Regions from separate parts of the Paenibacillus sp. sgz302115 genome, predicted to be linked through region 3. Evidence: a T-box and tRNA genes for the amino acid it is inferred to sense, from the RefSeq annotation. Region 3 holds a T-box; the other regions hold tRNA genes.
The links. The T-box of region 3 lies ahead of lysS (lysine--tRNA ligase). A T-box ahead of a tRNA ligase gene usually reads a tRNA of that ligase, here a tRNA-Lys.
Positions count from the first base shown of each region.

Region 1: it encodes a tRNA-Lys, which carries the amino acid that the T-box ahead of lysS (lysine--tRNA ligase) is inferred to sense. The anticodon was not compared.
Region 2: it encodes a tRNA-Lys, which carries the amino acid that the T-box ahead of lysS (lysine--tRNA ligase) is inferred to sense. The anticodon was not compared.

Region 1 is NZ_JBVYOK010000002.1:15,619-18,896, forward strand. Features, by position in the region: gene AC0LWN_RS05585 (right-handed parallel beta-helix repeat-containing protein) at 1-1,294, shown strand, start outside; tRNA gene AC0LWN_RS05590 (tRNA-Ala) at 1,620-1,695, shown strand; tRNA gene AC0LWN_RS05595 (tRNA-Lys) at 1,706-1,778, shown strand; partial or broken gene AC0LWN_RS05600 (SDR family NAD(P)-dependent oxidoreductase) at 2,166-2,923, opposite strand; gene AC0LWN_RS05605 (ABC transporter ATP-binding protein) at 3,130-3,278, opposite strand, start outside.
Region 2 is NZ_JBVYOK010000002.1:9,343-12,620, forward strand. Features, by position in the region: gene AC0LWN_RS05545 (lytic transglycosylase domain-containing protein) at 1-4, shown strand, start outside; gene AC0LWN_RS05550 (alpha/beta-type small acid-soluble spore protein) at 92-307, opposite strand; gene nrdR (transcriptional regulator NrdR) at 437-913, shown strand; tRNA gene AC0LWN_RS05560 (tRNA-Ala) at 1,194-1,269, shown strand; tRNA gene AC0LWN_RS05565 (tRNA-Lys) at 1,281-1,353, shown strand; gene AC0LWN_RS05570 (transcriptional regulator) at 1,828-2,478, opposite strand; gene AC0LWN_RS05575 (MDR family MFS transporter) at 2,741-3,278, opposite strand, start outside.
Region 3 is NZ_JBVYOK010000001.1:378,267-381,544, reverse strand. Features, by position in the region: gene lysS (lysine--tRNA ligase) at 1-1,496, opposite strand, end outside; T-box leader at 1,561-1,824, opposite strand; gene AC0LWN_RS01690 (phosphotransferase family protein) at 1,927-2,922, shown strand; gene AC0LWN_RS01685 (hypothetical protein) at 3,101-3,278, opposite strand, start outside.

The sequences.
Region 1 (3,278 bases), on a different contig from region 3:
GGATGTTACCAGTCAATACAGTACAGGGATATTTATGTCCGGCACCAATAATGAGCTTAGAAACAGTACTTTGACCTACAGTTCCGGTAATCTGGTGAGTATACAGGGAACAGGGAATAAGGTGATTAATAATCTTATCCATGAAGCGGATTATTCGGCAGCGGATATTCCGGCAATCTATCTACTGGGGGAAAACCATCTAATCAGTCATAATACGGTATATAACGCTGGGCGTCATCTGATATTTATGCCTACCCAAAACAGCCGGATACAGTATAATAATTTGTACAATGCAGGAAAGCTGACAAAAGACTGCGGAATACTCTATGATTTTGCCTGGGATGGGCAAGGGACGGTAATTCATCATAATTACATCCATGATAATCTGGCAAAAAATTATTCCGGCACTGGTATCTATCTGGATAACGGTAGTAAGGGTTATATTGTGCATCACAATGTTGTATGGGGAAACTATACAGGGATACGATTGAATACACCCAGTAATTTTAACCTGATCTATAACAATACCACCTACAGTAACGGAAATGTGGGATATTGGGGAAGTAATTATCAGTCAGATATGTACGGTGACAGAATTTTTAACAATATCTTTACTACAGCCTTTACACTGCCTGGTACTCATATAGAGGGAAATAATATTACCTCAGGAACCAATCCGTTATTTGTGAATCCCGCAGCATATAATTTCAGGCTGAAGTCTACTTCTCCGGCTATTAATGCAGGGGTCGTAATACCTGGAATCACGAATGGTTATGTTGGTGCGGCACCGGATATTGGAGCATATGAGTACGGCGGAACTGACTGGACTGCTGGGCATAATTTTTCTTCACCTCCGGACCCGGTTTTTGAGAGTGTCAGCGTACTTTATGTTAATAACGTAAGGCAATCTGATTTCGAGAAAGGGATAATCTCACCCTGGGTAACAGCATATTCAGGTACTGCTGCAAGTGTATCGGTACCAAGAAGCGGCTCTAAGAGTGTTAGACTGGGAACCGGGGAAGATGGTATCGAGCAGGTACTTACGGGGTTAAGTCCTAATTCCAGCTATATATGTACCGCCTGGGTTAAGGCAGACATAGGAGAGCAGATTCAGATTGGTGTTAATGGCTTTGGAGGAAAGGATGTATCTGCAACATCTGCCAGCACATCCTGGACAATGGTAAGCATTCCTTTTACAACCGGAGCAGGTGCTACCAGTGCAACAGTGTATGCTTACAAGAAGTCCGGTACAGCATATGTTTATGTGGATGATTTTGGGGTAGTTGAACAATAAAATATTTTACTGGTTTTCATGTTTGATAGGATTGGCAGAAAGGGAGTCTCAAAAAATCGCTGTTGCATGTCTTGATTTCTGTCCTGCTGTTTTCCGGTCTTGTTGCCGGGATTGTTGTGTTCGAAATCGGTGTGCCCGTGAGGTCCGGTCCAGATAAGCCAATATAAGGCCGGACCCAAGGTCGCCTGAGGAAGCAAAGAGGACACAATATGAAAAATACGCAGACGATTGAATAAAAAAATTATTGGATGGTTGACAGATCTTACGAGTTCATGATATGATCTATCTTGTGCTTGAGAAATTGATAGAACGTGATAAGCGCCACGGGGCCATAGCTCAGCTGGGAGAGCGCATCGCTGGCAGCGATGAGGTCAGGGGTTCGATCCCCCTTGGCTCCACCAGACGTCATATGGACTCTTAGCTCAGTTGGTAGAGCAGTTGACTCTTAATCAATTGGTCCAGGGTTCGAGTCCCTGAGAGTCCATCACAGAAGAAACGGCAGAGATGCCGTTTTTTTGTTGTTTCGTGGAGCGGAGAGAGGGATTGCAGAACCGGTTTGTGCCTATAACAAAGTGGTGGAATGCTAACGCTCAAACCCAGACCCGCAGCAACCAACGTGCAACCCGCAAATCCCTGCTTCAGACTAACCATTGCTCCCTGAATTCCTGCTGGTTACTGTTACGGACCCCACAGACCTTATTTCTCTCTGATTGGCATATTTAGGAAGGCTAACGGACTGTATCGCGCTTATCCCCTGCTGTCAGGTAATCTTTCACACGAAAATCAGCAAATAACTGCATCTGAGTCCGTAGGATAGACGGAACAGCGTTTTAGAAGGAAATAAGGGCTTCACGGTCCGTAACAATCGTATTTATCGATATCCTTCAACATTCGCCGGTTTACCGGCATCTATGACCTCGACCGTGTAACGCCAGCAATCCGGTTGCGAGCTGTCGAGATCCGTAAACCTGTAAATTTGCGCAAGCTCACCGCTTGACAGGGATTGTCCATTCCATCGTGATAGTTCGGGATCTTGAGCAAGGGCAGCAACGGCCCGGCCTACATAACGCGGGGATTCCGAGATGATGAAATGAGGTTCCTTAGCCGCAGCATCTTGCCAATTTTCTTCATGTACTCCATAATGTTCGAGCATCATTTCCGAACGAATCCAGCCTGGCGTGAGCGCCACCGCTGTACATCCATAAGCTTGAATCTCCTGAGCAAGAGCCCATGTGTATCTATAGCGAGCCGTAACATATGCAGACCATTTTCAAGTGAATGTTTCCACAGAGGGACATTCCATTCAATCATCTTTTCAGCTCCCCATATATCATTCACAAGAATGTCAAGCCGGCCTTGCTCTTGCTCAATACGATTCACCAATTTCTCTACCTGGACAGGGTCCAAATGATCGACTTGAACCGGGATTCCGTGACCGCCAGCCCTGGTGACAAGCTCAGCGGTTTCTTCTATTGTTTCAGGACGATCGTATTCGGAACGTTGGGCTAGAGTCGATCTTCCTGTCACATAAACCGTCGCGCCAGATGCTCCTAACTCGACGGCGATACCTCGGCCGGCTCCCCTTGTAGCCCCAGCAACTAAAGCAATTTTTCCTTGTAAATCCGACATTTCGTTTATACCTCCTTTGTTGAATACAACTCCATTATAGATTGTAATGACGACATCTCTTGTCATATATGAAGGATATGTGTTTAGAAATTGGGGGAAAACGGATCGAAGCCAGTCACAAAGAGGTACATCACAGAAGAAGAGAGACGGCAGGGATGCCCTCTCTCTTCTCAGTAAAGTAATACGATCCGGCCGGAATCAAACCGCTATCCGGACGCACCTTCCGTATTTTCGTAAATATTCATAACCACCTGCTGGATCGGCAGCTCCTTGACCGAAATGTCGGTGAACCGGTGTTTCCTGGAGATGTCTTCGATAAAATCGCTGATGGAAATATGTGCTGTATCCACTTCAA
Region 2 (3,278 bases), on a different contig from region 3:
CTAGGCTGCCGGGTGCTCTTGAATTACTAAAAAGAAGTATTAAGCGGCATGTAGCCGATTAATACTTCTTAGGCAAGCTTATAGGGACAGGTTATTTGTATTGACCTGCCAGAGATTGTTCAGCCAGGGTTACAAGACGTTTGGTGATGTAACCTCCGATTGAACCGTTTTCGTAAGAAGTTTTATTGCCTTGGTATCCATCTGGGGAGAGCGTGATACCGAGCTCTTGGGCAACTTCGTATTTAAGTTGATCCAAGGCACCGCGTGCATTTGGAGCTACCAGGTTATTGGAGCTGCTTTGGGCCATTGCTGTTCACCTCCTATCGGTTGGTAACTGTATTATGTGCCGGACAGGGCAACTTCATAACATCAAATAAACGGTGTTTTATGGAAATCAGAAAATGGTCTCAATATAACAAAAGGAAGTGATAAGCTTATGAAATGTCCTTACTGTGATCACACCAATACCAAAGTGCTTGACTCGCGTCCGGCCAACGAGAATAAGTCAATCCGCCGCAGGCGTGAATGCGAGCAGTGCAGCCGGCGCTTTACCACCTTTGAGATGATTGAAGAAACGCCGCTGATTGTGATCAAAAAAGACGGCAGCCGCGAGGAATTCAGCCGCGACAAAATCCTCCGCGGTCTGATCCGCGCCTGCGAGAAGCGCCCCGTTTCCGTCGAACGCCTGGAGTCCATTGTTTCTGAGGCAGAGAAATCACTGCGCGGCATCGCTCTAGCCGAAGTGGAGAGCCGCCAGATCGGCGAGCTTGTTATGGAGCAGCTCTATCCTGTAGATGAAGTTGCTTACGTCCGCTTTGCCTCCGTCTATCGTCAGTTTAAGGACATCAACATGTTCATGAAGGAACTGAAGAGTCTGCTGTCCAAAAACGACGGGGAGCTGGAGGGATTGTAAGCCTTTCCGTACTGCGGTGATGCTTAGAGCGCTGCTTACGGAAATGCAACCGGGACTCAGCCGTCAATTAGGCCAATTTGAGCGGACGCGCACAACGAAACCTATATGGCGATGCTGAGACCCTTTCCGGGGAGTAAACTTTTTTTACAAAAGTGTTGACATGTGGCGCGAAATTTTATACTATATAAAAGTCGCCTACGAAATAAATAAATGACGAAAGCGATACGGTTTACAGCATAAATCAGTTTTACTTACATAGTGTAGTTGTTAAGCGCACTATGGGGCCATAGCTCAGCTGGGAGAGCGCATCGCTGGCAGCGATGAGGTCAGGGGTTCGATCCCCCTTGGCTCCACCAAAACATCATATGGACTCTTAGCTCAGTTGGTAGAGCAGTTGACTCTTAATCAATTGGTCCAGGGTTCGAGTCCCTGAGAGTCCATCACAACAAAAAGCGGCAGCGATGCCGCTTTTTTGCTGTTTGCGGAGCCTTTGAGGACGGGAGAAGTACCTACAAGTCCGAATGACTCAACCCTAACCAAATAAAACAAAGAAATACCGACGGCAAACGAACAGATGTTAATCACCAACTACTGAGGCCGAAACGCCAGGCCAACCGCCCACTACTTTGCTCTCCACTCAATCTCATGCGGACCGTACAGCCCTTATTTTCTCCATTTGGAGCTTTTCGCTGGGCTAACGGACCATATCGCGCTTATTGTCTCGCCATCAGCATTATTTTAGTTGAATGAAAGTATATAACTGCATCTGAGTCCGTTAACCCGGTTAAGCACTGTTTTTTCTGACAATAAGGGCTCCTCGGTCCATTACAACTTACCCAACTCCTCCAAAAATACCACGGCACGAGAAATCCTAATGTTCAAACCCTACTATATTCTAGGCTCTTGAACATGTATTACAGTCTCAACTGGTATGTACGATAACGTTGCGGCCCTCCGCCTGCCACATCCAGTAACTGCTGTTCGACTAACTGATGTAGAATTCGTCTGGCATGCCGATCGGTTACTTTGAGGTGTTGCGCTAGTTCCAAGGGGGTGAACGTTCTGAGCAGACGCCTTGCGAAACGCAGGGTCTCCGCTTCCAGCCAGGTTAAAGTTGAAGAAACATCTGTTGCGATGAATTTACCTATAAAAGATAACACGAGCTGCTGACATTGCTTTGGTTCTTCTACAATAGAAGGATAAGCAATGGGGAGAAAGGTCCAACCATCCAGGGCCAGCAAGCAATGCCGGCGGCATAAATCCTTAAATCTCCTGACGTCCAGATCCCGGGCATGTGGTCCATAGCCTTGAATCTCGATTCCTCCTTTCACTCCTCCTGGCATATAAGCCAAATCTAGGTAGCGGTAGCCATTATTGAAATCCCGAACCTCCCATTCCGGAAACAGATGATCCAAATTCCCGATTGCCGGGAACCAGACTGTGCGGAGAAATTCCGTTGTCCCATGGCCTAATCCTTTGCCAAGCAGCTCTTTTCGTCTATGGTTACTCTCGTTCTCCAGATTGCTCTGTAGCCATTCCTCATATTGCTGCTCAAATCGTGGCATACTCATATTCCTCCTTGAACGCTCGAGCGAACGTTAATTTTTTCCGCAAAAAAGCCGCTTCCTTACAACTCCACCTGTAAATAAACTTCAGGCGGGCATTGTAGGAAAGCGGCGTGTGCTTCACGACTTATGTTTCTTATTATATCGCGAACTAAAAAGTGAATTCAATTTCTACCGTAGCCAGCAAAAAACTCAGTCCCTCGAATAAGTGAAGGACTGAGTTTTTCGTTGTTTTAACAATATATACCCAAGCTGGCTTGTATCAACCGGCCCGGCTTGCAGTGGTCCGTTTTACGGTCGGCAGCAGGGCTGCTGGTACCAATCCGACCAACGTGAAGCCGAGCGACCAGAGGAAGGTGTGGTCGTACGCCTGGGCGGTGGTTGCGGCGGTCAGCGGGGCAACCAATTGATTCTCCAGGATGACGGCCAAGACAGACGCGCCGAATGCGCCGCCCACCTGCTGAATGATTCGAGTAGCGCTGCTGGAATGGCTGATCTGCTCGGGGCTCAAGCCTTGATAGGAGGCGGCGAGCACTGGAAGAAACACCGCCCCTAGGCCGGCCCCCCGGATAACGAGGGCGAAGCCGAGCATGTACAGACTGGTCTCCGCCCCTGCCAGCGTAAACGGCAGCGTGCCGAGCGCAGTGAGCAGCATGCCGCCTATGACGACCGGACGCGGGCCAATTTGGTCGGTCAGCTTGCCGGCCCATGCCCGGGTGAGCAGCATTCCGACACCTTGCGGTACAAGCAGCAGCCCGGAAGCAAGAATGCCTTCGCCGCGAACCTGCTGATAATACATG
Region 3 (3,278 bases):
ATTCGCGGACCTGTCTCCTGATTCAACACCAGCCGGTAGATCATTGTAAATAAAAGCTTTTGATTGTTTTTCATCGTTTTTTTATCTTCGTCATGGCAAATGGCGTAGATCTCTGTCATCAGCCGCTCATCATCCATACCACCAGTTCTTAGCAGCCGGCAAAAGGCTTCAAGCCACTGCTGTTCATGAGCCTCCAAAGCTTCGTACATGGCGGTATCGCGATGAGTATTTACTGTGACCAGCTTTTGCGGCATCCATTGCTTGATCCAATATTCTGCCCGCTCTGCCATTTGCAGCAGCCCTCGCTCATCGACCTCATCCCCATTCCGGGCTACAATCTCAGATAGCAGCTTATGATCGAAATGGATCAGTGGAAGCAGACCGGCAATCTGGCTGAATCCGGGTGTATTCACATTCGCTGAATCAATCAGCGACAGCTCGACCGCTGTGCGAATATCATCCGTCAGGGTCTGGGCGAAATAAGCCTTCCGATACCGCTCATATTCCGTATAGTTGCGCAGCACATCTTCATCCATTCCAATATGAAACTCAGCGCTCGGCTGATATTTGGCGAACAGAAACAGAATATTCTCGGGAGCATAGACGTTCAGCAGATCATCTGGAGTGTAGTTGTTCCCGGATGAGCTGGACATTTTGGCAAAGCTGCCTTTGATTCTGATAAATTCATACGGCTCGTAGGCGGGCGGACGATTACCAAAAATTTTCTCGGAGATAACGGAAGCTACATTGTAGCTGCCTGTTTCCGACGAATGGTCGCGGCCGCCAGGCTCGAACAGCACTTGCTCCACATTCCAGCGCATAGGCCAGTCGATTTTCCATTGCAGCTTGATGTTATCCGCTTCCCGGACAGACAGCGTGCAATGATTGCCACACTCGCAGCTATAGGTCAAGAGCTCTTCCTTGTCATCAAAAGAATGAACTGTGGTCGAATCCTTGCCGCATTCCCCGCAGTACACACTTATCGGATAAAATGCGGCTCGCTCCGCTTCGCTGGCTTCACTTGTCTTGAAGGACATGAGGATGTCATAGATTTCACCTCTAGAGCGCAGCGCATGAAGAATGCCCGGGACATACCGGCGTGATTGATACTCTCTGCTCTGATAAATGAATTCCGGCCGAATGCCAAAAGCCGACAGCGCCGCTTCGAACTCCTGCTCAAAATGCTCAGCATAGGAGCTGTGGCAGCCATAAGGACAGGGAACCTGCGTGTAGGGTTTGCCAATATACTGCGTGAAGCTTGGGTCCACATGAACCGGAACCTTGCGAAACCGGTCAAAATCATCCCACGAAAAAATAAACCGCACCTTTTTACCCGCTTTTTCAAGCGCCTTGCTTACAAAATAAGTCGTCACAATCTCCCGGAAATTTCCGATATGGATGTGACCTGACGGACTGATTCCCGATGCGCACACGAATGTCATCTGCTCCGGGTGGCTTTCGATTAACCGGCTTGCAATTTTCTCTGACCAATGCATTTCATAATCACCTCAGGCATGTATTGGGAAAAACAAAAAAAGCTCTCATCCGCAAGATTGTTATCTTGAGGACGAGAGCTGTAAACAGCGCCGTGGTACCACCTCTGTTCGCGAACATGTTGCCATGCACGCCTCTTCGGGTACGGCCATTACGCTTATACCCTATCTCTGTAACGGGAGATCCCGTCATAGCATCCTTGGACGTACGCCCAATTCCGTATGAAGCTCCGAGACTTTTTTCGTTAGGCACACCGCTGCTCCGTTCCACCACTTCCGAAGCTCTCTGTAAACTATGCCGCCTAATTACTCTTCTCTTCATCGCTAATATAGCTGTAAGTAATTGTATGTAATAATAACCCGGGAATTTTCATCTGTCAATCACAGCCTGCTGCTCCGCTATGTGTTACGATATTAGGAAGATTAGTAAATTATGGAGGCGATTAATGTGAAAGAAGGCTGGGAACGCACGGAGCAGCAAGTATCACTTGACCTCAGACAAATTAACGACATTGTAAGATCTGCATTTCAGGGCACACGGGTAATAGGCGCGGAACGGCTCAGTGTTGGATTCCGCAATTCGAATTATAAGATTCACCTGGATGGGAAATCAGATCCCCTGGTTCTTCGTTTGTATAGTGACGCTGGGGGAATCGCTGAAAAAGAATTGGCCATTGCGGAGCGTATACGGGACACTGTCCCTGTTGCCAATTTTCTTTATTTGGATACCAGCTGCAGCAGCTTCAATAAGCCTTGGGCAATTACGGAATGGAAACCGGGAATTCATTTACGGGATGTGTTAAAAAGCGAAGCTGCTCAAGAGATCGTATCCGCCGCCACATCTGTTGGCTCTGTTCTTGCCCAAATACATAGCTATACGTTTCCTGAAGCGGGCTTCTTGGACAAAAATCTGGAGATTATTCAACCGTTCGAAATGAGCGGGGAGCTTTTTCTTTCGATTATTGACAACAGTCTCTTCCACAATCAGGGCGCGAAATGGCTGGGTGATGAGCTGACACAAGAGCTGTGGAGCTTCTGTCAGTCACGCAGTAATGAACTATCTGAGAGAAATACTTCACCAGTGCTCGTGCATTCGGATTTCAACGGCCTAAATATACTGATGGAGCAGAATGCCGGAGGCTGCGCGGTGTCGGCTGTTCTCGACTGGGAGTTTGCCTTCTCTTGCAGCCGGTATACCGATATCGGGAACATGCTCCGTTATGAGGAAGACGGCTCGCTGTTTGAGCAGCATTTTATTTCAGCCTATGTAGCACATGGAGGGGTGCTTGAGGATAACTGGAAGCTGTACTCGAAGCTTGAGGATCTCACCGCCCTCTGCGACATGCTCAGTCACTCTTCTGCGGATACACCTAACCGGCTGCGTGATCTTCAGAGCTTAATCGCGAAGACAGTTAAGCTCTACCGATGATGGGCTTCAATTCCCTCCCCCAAAAAAGAGCCCGCTCCCGATATTACCGGGAAGCGGGCTCTTATCTTGTCACTGGCAGTCTGCTGTTCTATGCGATGTGCCAGACTTTATCGGCAATTCCTTGATGAAGCGCAGCTTGTCTGCGAAAATTTCGTTATTCTATAGCAGCAAGGAAGGATTAAGCAAACGCGCCAGCTTGTGCAACTCCGCTAAAAGCAACGGGGCCAGTAATGGTGATAGCAGGTCCATCGCCAGTACTATTAACAGCAAACATAGTATATCGAAGTTGACCGGAGGCAGGTACCGTTGGATGAAAATCAGCAGCATGAAAGGACAGCAGGTTATTTCCTGTAAGC